DNA from 4 places in the Peribacillus sp. NPDC058075 genome. Region 2 is predicted to be linked to each of the others. Evidence: riboswitches for the same ligand, from Rfam matches in the RefSeq annotation. Region 2 holds a riboswitch; each other region holds the start of a gene.
The links. Region 2 has a riboswitch for thiamine pyrophosphate ahead of ACFVS1_RS02850 (ABC transporter substrate-binding protein). Riboswitches for the same ligand answer to the same signal wherever they lie in the genome.
Positions count from the first base shown of each region.

Region 1: linked by a shared signal. The riboswitch ahead of tenA (thiaminase II) and the one ahead of ACFVS1_RS02850 (ABC transporter substrate-binding protein) in region 2 are both predicted to bind thiamine pyrophosphate.
Region 3: linked by a shared signal. The riboswitch ahead of tenA (thiaminase II) and the one ahead of ACFVS1_RS02850 (ABC transporter substrate-binding protein) in region 2 are both predicted to bind thiamine pyrophosphate.
Region 4: linked by a shared signal. The riboswitch ahead of thiC (phosphomethylpyrimidine synthase ThiC) and the one ahead of ACFVS1_RS02850 (ABC transporter substrate-binding protein) in region 2 are both predicted to bind thiamine pyrophosphate.

Region 1 is NZ_JBHVSL010000001.1:2,110,297-2,112,498, forward strand. Features, by position in the region: gene ACFVS1_RS10445 (ECF transporter S component) at 1-229, opposite strand, end outside; gene tenA (thiaminase II) at 244-927, opposite strand; TPP riboswitch at 1,064-1,193, opposite strand; gene ACFVS1_RS10455 (SDR family oxidoreductase) at 1,329-1,664, opposite strand; gene ACFVS1_RS10460 (AMP-binding protein) at 1,695-1,988, opposite strand.
Region 2 is NZ_JBHVSL010000001.1:558,290-560,491, reverse strand. Features, by position in the region: gene ACFVS1_RS02855 (thiamine-binding protein) at 1-108, opposite strand, end outside; gene ACFVS1_RS02850 (ABC transporter substrate-binding protein) at 120-1,115, opposite strand; TPP riboswitch at 1,250-1,359, opposite strand; gene ACFVS1_RS02845 (protein-glutamine gamma-glutamyltransferase) at 1,674-2,202, shown strand, end outside.
Region 3 is NZ_JBHVSL010000001.1:2,970,601-2,972,802, reverse strand. Features, by position in the region: gene thiW (energy coupling factor transporter S component ThiW) at 1-198, opposite strand, end outside; gene tenA (thiaminase II) at 211-900, opposite strand; TPP riboswitch at 990-1,094, opposite strand; SAM riboswitch class I at 1,254-1,358, shown strand; gene ACFVS1_RS14730 (Fur-regulated basic protein FbpA) at 1,534-1,722, shown strand; gene ACFVS1_RS14725 (Spo0E family sporulation regulatory protein-aspartic acid phosphatase) at 1,973-2,167, shown strand.
Region 4 is NZ_JBHVSL010000001.1:18,879-21,080, forward strand. Features, by position in the region: gene ACFVS1_RS00180 (HAD family hydrolase) at 1-377, shown strand, start outside; TPP riboswitch at 494-608, shown strand; gene thiC (phosphomethylpyrimidine synthase ThiC) at 744-2,202, shown strand, end outside.

The sequences.
Region 1 (2,202 bases), 1.6 Mb from region 2:
CCCCGGAAGCTGCTGCTATCTCCGCCAAAAGTGCCACACCCGGTTTCCGTAAAATTAAAAAGGCGACGGGGCCGGCTATAAACCACATTCCATAAATAAGTTGATCCAAATGTAATCCTAACGGTTTAACGGAATAATAAATCGAACCCCAAAGGATATAAACGATTCCAAATGCTACCGCAATCACGATCGTTACCAATATGTCCGTTAATTTCAATCCTTTTTTCATTGTTTCATTCCCCTTTATACTTCTAGTGTTTCCTTATGCACAGGCCATGTCTCTAAACGATAAGCCATTTCCCAAAATGAGTATTCATATTGGCTGCTGAGGATAAAATGCTCTTTCATTCGTTCCTTATCTTCGTCTGTCACTTTTTCAGCAATTTCATCAAGCCTCGCAATTTGTTCTTCCACCAACGTGCGGAACCACTCCCCTCCGTAAGCCGCTATCCATTCTTGATAAATCGGCTCTTCGGGCAGGCACCCTTGCAGTCTTTCACCTATTTCGTAATACAGCCAGTAACACGGCAAGATAGCTGCAATAACATCCCCTAAATGTCCCGAATAAGCCGCACGATACATATGGGAAGTATAAGCATAAGCAGTCGGGGCAGGTTTGAAATTATCCCGTTCTTCTTTTGTGATGCCTAATCTCTCAGAAAAATTCTCATGAAGCTTCAACTCCGCTTCATATGTTCCTTGTGCATGGCCGGCAAGCCTGCTTGTTGTATGTAAATCAGTAGCTTTAACTGCCCCTAAAGCTTGAACTCTAGCAAAATGAGATAAATAATAGGCATCTTGCATGACATAAAAACGAAAACTCTCCAATGGCAATGTGCCATCTCCTATTCCTGCAACAAACGGGTGATTAAAACTAGCTTCCCAAATATGATCAGCTTCCTGACGGATTTCCTCTGAAAACTTCATGTCCATTACCCCCAAATGATATTTTTTAAGAAAATTCACGAATATAAACCTTTTATCACCCCTATTTTTTGCAAACAAAAAACCACTTTCTTAAACGTAAAGAAAGTGGTTGTACTTGAAATAATACAGAAACGTATTGTTCCAGACCCCACTTCCCTACGCTGGTATAAACCAGATCAGGTTCTAAGGGTCTTAAAGTCATACTTTAATCTCAGCTTCTGCGGTAAAAATCAACTTTCACCTATAAAGCACCCCTAGTGGTACAAATTGTATATTAAATTTCATTTGCCTTTATATTAACACGATAAATCCAATTGTCAAACGTATTAGAAAAAGTTTTCAACTTAATGATTTATGGTTACTAACCTTTCAATCTTGCATAACACCCTTACCATGATCGTTTAAACCATTGTTAATCCACCATTTACGGAAAGTGTTTGCCCCGTAATATATCCTGCATCTTCCGAAACGAAATAGGCAACAGCACTAGCAATGTCCTCTGGCTGTGCAAGCCGGCGGAATGGAATCGCTTTTTCCAAGGCGCCTGCTATACCTTCATTATAAGAGCCTATTTCTTGAAATAGGGGCGTATTAGCAGGACCTGGCGCAATACAATTGATGTTGAGTTTGTGACGTGCCATTTCTCTTGCTATCGTTTTTGTGAAGGCAATCACCCCTCCCTTTGCAGCCGAATAAACTGCCTCTCCACTTGATCCTACTCTAGCTGCAAGGAATATTTGAGCATTTTTAGCGCAGTAGGACTCTTATCAAGGATCCCCCTTACCCAATCCTATATGCAAGAGACCCAATGCGATTCGATCGACCAACTTACCAAGCTGCTTGTAAGTAAAACTACTTTTTTTATCGATAATCGCTATCTTATCTGGATGCTTGACATGATCACCAGCATCATTCTCTTTCCATGGTTTGCAATCCATCCAGGCAACACTTCCATTAGAAACCCCCTTGTTATCGCAGTCGATTTCAAGTGTTCCCTGGATGCTGCCCGCAAATTTCCAAGCAATGGATCCCTGTTCAATGGTAAAAGATTTTTCTTTCATGCCAGTTCAGGCTTTTGCTTTTTTATGAATTGACAATTAAGTAAGCGGAGGATCCAAGGAAACCCAATCAAACCAACGCTCTATCGGAACTCCTGTCGGGAATGTACCAAAGCAATTTCTCAACTCGCGCCCATCCAACTTGTCACCTCCTACTCTTTGATTATGATTTCATTATAGTTAACTTAAAAATTTTATTATTGCTCAAATTTCATAA
Region 2 (2,202 bases):
CTCATACTTGACACCTGATTCTTCAATGATCTTGATTGCTTCATCGACCATAGGGATGACATTTTCCCCTTTAGGGATAATTTGTATACTAATTAATGTATTGGCCATTGTATTTCCTCCTATTTTGGTAAAAATTCATTGGTAAATGCCTTTTCAGGATCGAAATCACCTTCAAGAAGCTTGTTTTCAGTCATCCAATCACTGTAATTCTTCCAGATTTCCAGTTTTTGTTCACCCCAACGCGGAGCATCATCCTGATACTTGTCTGCAAGCCACTCCTGGCTTTTCTTAACTAGTTTTGCATCAAGATCCGGCGCAGACTTAATTAACATGTCTGCTGCATCAGCAGGATTTTCAATCGCAAACTGGTACCCTTTCGATGCTGCATGAACGAATGCTTTAACAGTTTCCGGATCTTCTTTTATCATCTTTTCATTTGTCGTCAAAACAGGCGTATAGTAATCAAGCTTATCAGAGTATTCGGTTAAGTAAACCATATTAAGCTTTTCATTTCGCAGCTCAGCCTCAATGCCTGTCCATCCATAATAAATCCAGGCAAAATCTATATCCCTCTTAACCGAAGTGAAAAAATCCATGTCTCCTGTATTGACTATATCCACTTTATTTACATCCGCATTTTCTTTTTTCATGAGTGAATCGATAATGGCCTTTTCTACCGGAGACCCCCAGCCACCATACGTTTTCCCTTCAAAATCCTTTGGAGTTGTAATGTCCTTTGCCTCAGGGGAAGCGAATCCCGAGGTATTATGCTGGATGACGGCAGCTACCGAAACAATCGGCACGCCCTGCACGCGGGCCTGCGTTATGCCCTCCTGGTAGCTCACGCCAAATTCAGATTTCCCTGAAGCGACAAGCTTATCCGCTCCAGCTTCACCTGGCATGATAATTTCCACATCAAGTCCTTGCTCTTTAAAATAACCTTTTTCCTTGGCAACATACAATCCTGTATGGTTTGTATTCGGTGTCCAATCGAGCACGACCGATACCTTTTTTAATTCTTCATTTTTAGATGCTTCTTCTTTTTCATTAGTTCCTCCTGCACCACATCCAGCCAAAAGGAACAACGAAGTTAACAGTGGTAAGAATTTATTCAAGTTATTATCCTCCTACACATCATATAAGATCCATATGCCAGAACCATAATGGGGCTCCAGGGTCTATTCAGATACTGGATAAAAAAGCAAAAAACGCCCGAAGATGAATTCGGACGTTAACATACAAAACATAAAGTCAGTAATAATATGTTCCCTCCGCTGGCATCACCCAGATCAGGTTCAAAGAGTCAGCATCTAAAGGACGCAATCTCAGCCAGCAGTACTGGCCCCCCTACATTTCTCGCACATATGAACTTTTCTCTCTCATTATATCAATTCATAAGGAAAAGGGAATACTAATTTGCTTCTTCTCACTAATTGGAAAGGTATTCCTTGCTCTTAAAGATATCTAGCAAAACATCTTTTGGAACGAAAATCCTTGAAAGCAAAATAATTCTGCCGATTTTCATTCCAATCATTCTTGGCTGCAGCGGTGGCTGAAACGTTCTAAATAGTCATTTCCTTGCATGCATTCATATAATGAGCATTACCTGTAGACATTTTTGTGTACCGGCATTATTAAACCCTTAATTTCATAAGCAAAAGGTGGATATGATCATGATAAAGATTAATCATAGATGGTTGGATGTCAGTCAAATCCAACCAGCTACAGCATCTGCAAAATCGCTTGAAATTCTCCAATTGCTGGGTGAAGATTCTAACGTTTTTGAATACAGGAACTTTGGAGAGTTTAATTTCGATATACAACTGAGGCACCGTGTCATTGAGGCAGCGATTTCATTGAATAAAAGTGGTGCAGAATTTTCAACACTTGAGGAATCGCAATCCAATCAACAATATTGGCACATTTCAAAGGATGGCACCTTTACTCTTCAGCCAGGGATTTTCCCTCATGCTGCACTTCTGGACATATTCATGAATGGAAGTCTTTATACCTTCGAATGCGGGACAGCAATAGTCGTCACTTTTTTAAAGGCGATTTTGGATGTAATCGGCTCTAGGAACTTCGATTATCTTTTTTCAAACCTATTTTTATATGACTGGCGCCCCCCACAGAACATGGAACTTAATATTCATAAAGGGAGAGATTATACACCAGGCGATTGCGTTTACTTCATAAACCCTG
Region 3 (2,202 bases), 2.4 Mb from region 2:
CATGTTTCTAATGATGGAAACTAAGAAAGCTTGTGTCACAGCATAAGCAGGCCCCAATAGAACGGCCGTGAGGACATTTGCCAGATGCTGAACAGGAAAGACCTTTGCAAATCCTGCAGGGATGAAAATAAATGAACTGGTCAGCGTCGTAATAGCCGTGATCATGGCAGTCAACGTCAGTTTCTTGATAGGATTCATCATGTCTGCGACCTACAGCGGCCAATCCTGCTCATTTTGAACCATATCCCAGAATAAATATTCATATCGGGACGTAACCAAAAAGTGCTTTTCTAATCTAAGAAGTTCCTTTTCTGGCATGCCCTCCGTCAATTCTTCCAACAATGCGATCAGCCACTTGTGTGCTTCCCCGAATTCAGGCGATGAATAGGACCTTATCCAATCTGCGTAGCGATTGTTTTCCAATGCTGCTCCATTTTGTTCTTTTAATAGCAAACCGATTTCATAATAATCCCAAGCGCAGGGCAGGAGACAGGCGATCAAGTCTGCCAAAGTCCCATGCTGAGCTGCATTTAGCATGTAACCTGTATAGGCTAGAGTGGTGGGAGTAGGTTCTGTATCTTCCAATTCTTTGGAACTGATTCCGAATTCGGAAGCATAATGCCGATGGATATCCATTTCCACTTGAAGGGTTTCATTTAAAATACTCGAAAACTTTGCCATGGTTTCGATGTTATGAGCTTTGATGACACCTAAAGCGAAGAGCTTGGAATAATCCATGAGATAGATATAGTCCTGCTTCAGGTAATAGGCAAATTTCTTTTCAGGAAGCGTGCCGTTTCCAATTGCCTGGACAAAGGGATGTGAATGGTTCCTTTTCCAAATCTCTTTTGCCCGTGAATGAAGTCTATCACTGAATGTTTTTGTTTTAATATTCTCCATTGTTCATCCTCCTTCATAATGGTTCCCTTTGATAATGAAAAACCCCGTTCCTGAATACGGAACGGGGTAGATGGATATAGTCTGTGAATGGACGATATCATCCACTTCCCTCCGCCGGTATGAGCCGGTTCAGGTTCAAAGGGTCCGGAATTAATTCCATCTCAGTCTAAAAAAAGACTCCCCTAGTGGTGTGAATTGTATGTAATTACTGACATCATATCAGAAAGACAAGAAATTGCAACCCGTATTTAAAAGAGGGATAAACTTTATGTCAAGGAAAAAAGGGAGAACCAGGTAATTGACTTTTGATGATTATTAGGATAGAATCATTTCTACAACAATTATATATCGAATTCTTATCCAGAGAGGTGGAGGGACTTGGCCCTAAGAAACCTCGGCAGCGGACCCGTTTTGGGAACTGTGCTAAATCCAACAAGCTTATGCTTGGAAGATAAGAAGAGCCGTACGGACATTGTCAGCCTCTTCTTGAATTAGAAGGGGCTTTTATTTTTGGGAAATAACGTTTAGTGACATAATAGAAAAGGTATATATAATTTGGTGAAAATCAAATAAGTTGATAAAGTTAGCTAACTAGAAGCAGGCTCTAGGATGACTAGGAAAGGAGCCATTTACATGGCAGAATTATTTAAGAGGATTGAACAGAGGAAGGCAATGCTCATTGAAGAGCTATTGGCCAATGGAGTATACAAAACTTCTGATGAAAGGCACCTTTATGATGCCCCATTAAAAGTGCTTGAAGATGAATATAAGATTGTAATAAATAGACCTAATAACGAGTCACCTTCTGAATGGATGACTTAGTAAGCGATGGACTATATTTTGGGTTCTTGGATAGGGGATATGATTAAGCATTCACAGTACACCAGTGGGTGCTTTTTTGCGTTTAATAGGAAATGACATAAAATATACATAATTAAAGAATAAAGTAGGTGTTTTGTCACATTTAACCTATAAAATTACACATTTTATTTCTAAAAAATAGTTGATTTTAACTAGTGGTTTCATTATGATGAAAGTGTAAAAAAATTGAATAAATGGGAGGTGACATATAATGCCTTGCCGTAAGGTAACTATAGAAAAAGTAGAAGAAAAGAGACAGGAAATGATCAAATTGGCAGCAAGTTACGGCTTAACAAGTCTGCTAACTGTTCAAGCCAGTCAAGAATTGGATACGCTATTAAATGCGTTAGCAAGTAAAAGAGAGTCTGAATACTTTTCTCTCCAAAAAGCATATAGGTATTTTTAAATTAGCCAATTCGAACTGCATTAATTTGAAAAAGC
Region 4 (2,202 bases), 540 kb from region 2:
GTGTTCTGGATGAATTAAAAGGGAAGTATAAGTTGCTATTGCTTACGAACGGATCTCCTGAGCTGCAAAATACTAAACTTGAAATCACTCCTGAACTGGTTCCTTATTTCGACCAAATCGTGATATCAGGCGCATTTGGAAGAGGTAAACCGGATGCCTCCATTTTTGAGCATGCTTTGGAAATCATGGAGCTTGATAAGGATGAAGTATTGATGGTCGGCGATAATTTAATGACGGATATCCTCGGGGCGTCACGAGTAGGCATAAAGTCGGTTTGGATAAATCGTCATGATAAGGAACGGAATGAAGTGATTCCAACCTATGAAATCAAGCATTTAGAGGAGCTTTACCCAATCCTTGAGAGCCTGGGGAATTAATTAACGGCTCTCCTTCAAAAAACAAATTTTGGAGAGTTGTAATGAAAATATTAGGTCTTTCAAATTATTTACAGGATGAAAAGGGTGAGATATAGTTACCCTGTAATCAATTAAATTATTCAGACTAGGGGTGTCCAATAAAAGTTGGGCTGAGAGAGAAGCGCTTAAGCTTCTTAACCCTCAGGACCTGATCTGGTTCATACCAGCGTGGGGAAGTTAGAATCTACTAAACAATGACTTTTCAATTGGTCATTTCTGTAGTCATACTAACGTTAGCCAGGTCTTAAATATGAGATCTGGCTTTTTCGTGCGAAATGGATTGGATTTTGTCCTTTTTAAATGAACTTAAAAAGGAGAAATGAAATCATGAAGAGTAATTCTGTAGATGACATGAATGTTTCAATTATGTCCAGTTTTGCCGGGAGTAAAAAAGTGTATGTTGAGGGATCTAGACCTGATATTAAAGTACCTATGCGTGAAATTAAGCTAAGTCCGACTACAGGGTCATTCGGCGAAGAGGAGAATCCGCCTTTACGAGTATATGACACAAGCGGTTTTTATACGGATTCAGAATATCCCATTGATATTCATACAGGTCTTGCCCCGATTAGACGCAGATGGGTTTTGGAAAGGGAAGATGTTGAAGAGTATGAAGGGCGTGAAATAAAGCCCGAAGATAACGGCTATAAAAAAGAGTCACAATCCAACGCCGAAGTTTTTCCGGGATTGAAAAGAAAACCATTGCGTGCTGCGAAAGGGCAAAACGTAACCCAGCTCCATTATGCCCGAAAAGGTATCATAACTCCGGAAATGGAGTTCATCTCGATCAGGGAAAATGTAGCCCCTGAGTTTGTAAGAGAAGAGGTAGCTAGCGGGAGGGCGATCATACCGGCAAATATTAATCATCCCGAAAGTGAGCCCATGATCATCGGACGTAATTTTCATGTGAAAATAAATGCGAATATTGGAAATTCCGCTGTTAGTTCATCGATTGAAGCTGAAGTGGAGAAAATGACTTGGGCTACACGTTGGGGTGCAGACAACATAATGGATCTTTCCACCGGTAAGAATATTCACACGACCCGAGAATGGATTATCAGAAATTCACCTGTGCCAGTTGGGACGGTTCCGATATATCAAGCATTGGAAAAAGTGAATGGAGTCGCGGAAGATTTAAATTGGGAAGTTTTCCGGGATACATTAATCGAGCAGGCTGAGCAAGGTGTCGATTACTTCACCATACACGCTGGTGTGCTTTTACGATACATTCCCATGACAGCAAAGCGAGTTACGGGCATCGTTTCCCGAGGGGGCTCCATCATGGCACAATGGTGCTTGGCCCACCATCAAGAAAGTTTTCTCTATACTCACTTTGAAGAGATTTGTGAAATCATGAAGGCGTATGATGTTTCTTTCTCTTTAGGTGACGGCCTCCGTCCGGGCTCCATTGCAGATGCAAACGATGAGGCTCAATTTGCTGAATTGGAAACACTGGGGGAACTGACGAAGATTGCTTGGAAGCACGATGTTCAAGTCATGGTGGAGGGACCTGGTCACGTACCGATGCATTTGATCAAAGAAAATATGGATAAGCAGCTGGAAGTCTGTCAAGAAGCCCCATTCTATACCCTGGGACCATTGACGACGGATATAGCTCCTGGATACGATCATATCACTTCTGCGATTGGTGCTGCCATGATTGGATGGTTTGGAACAGCCATGCTTTGTTATGTGACGCCGAAAGAGCATTTGGGTCTTCCGAATAAAGAGGATGTTCGTGTAGGGGTCATTACTTATAAAATTGCAGCCCACGCAGCTGATCTTG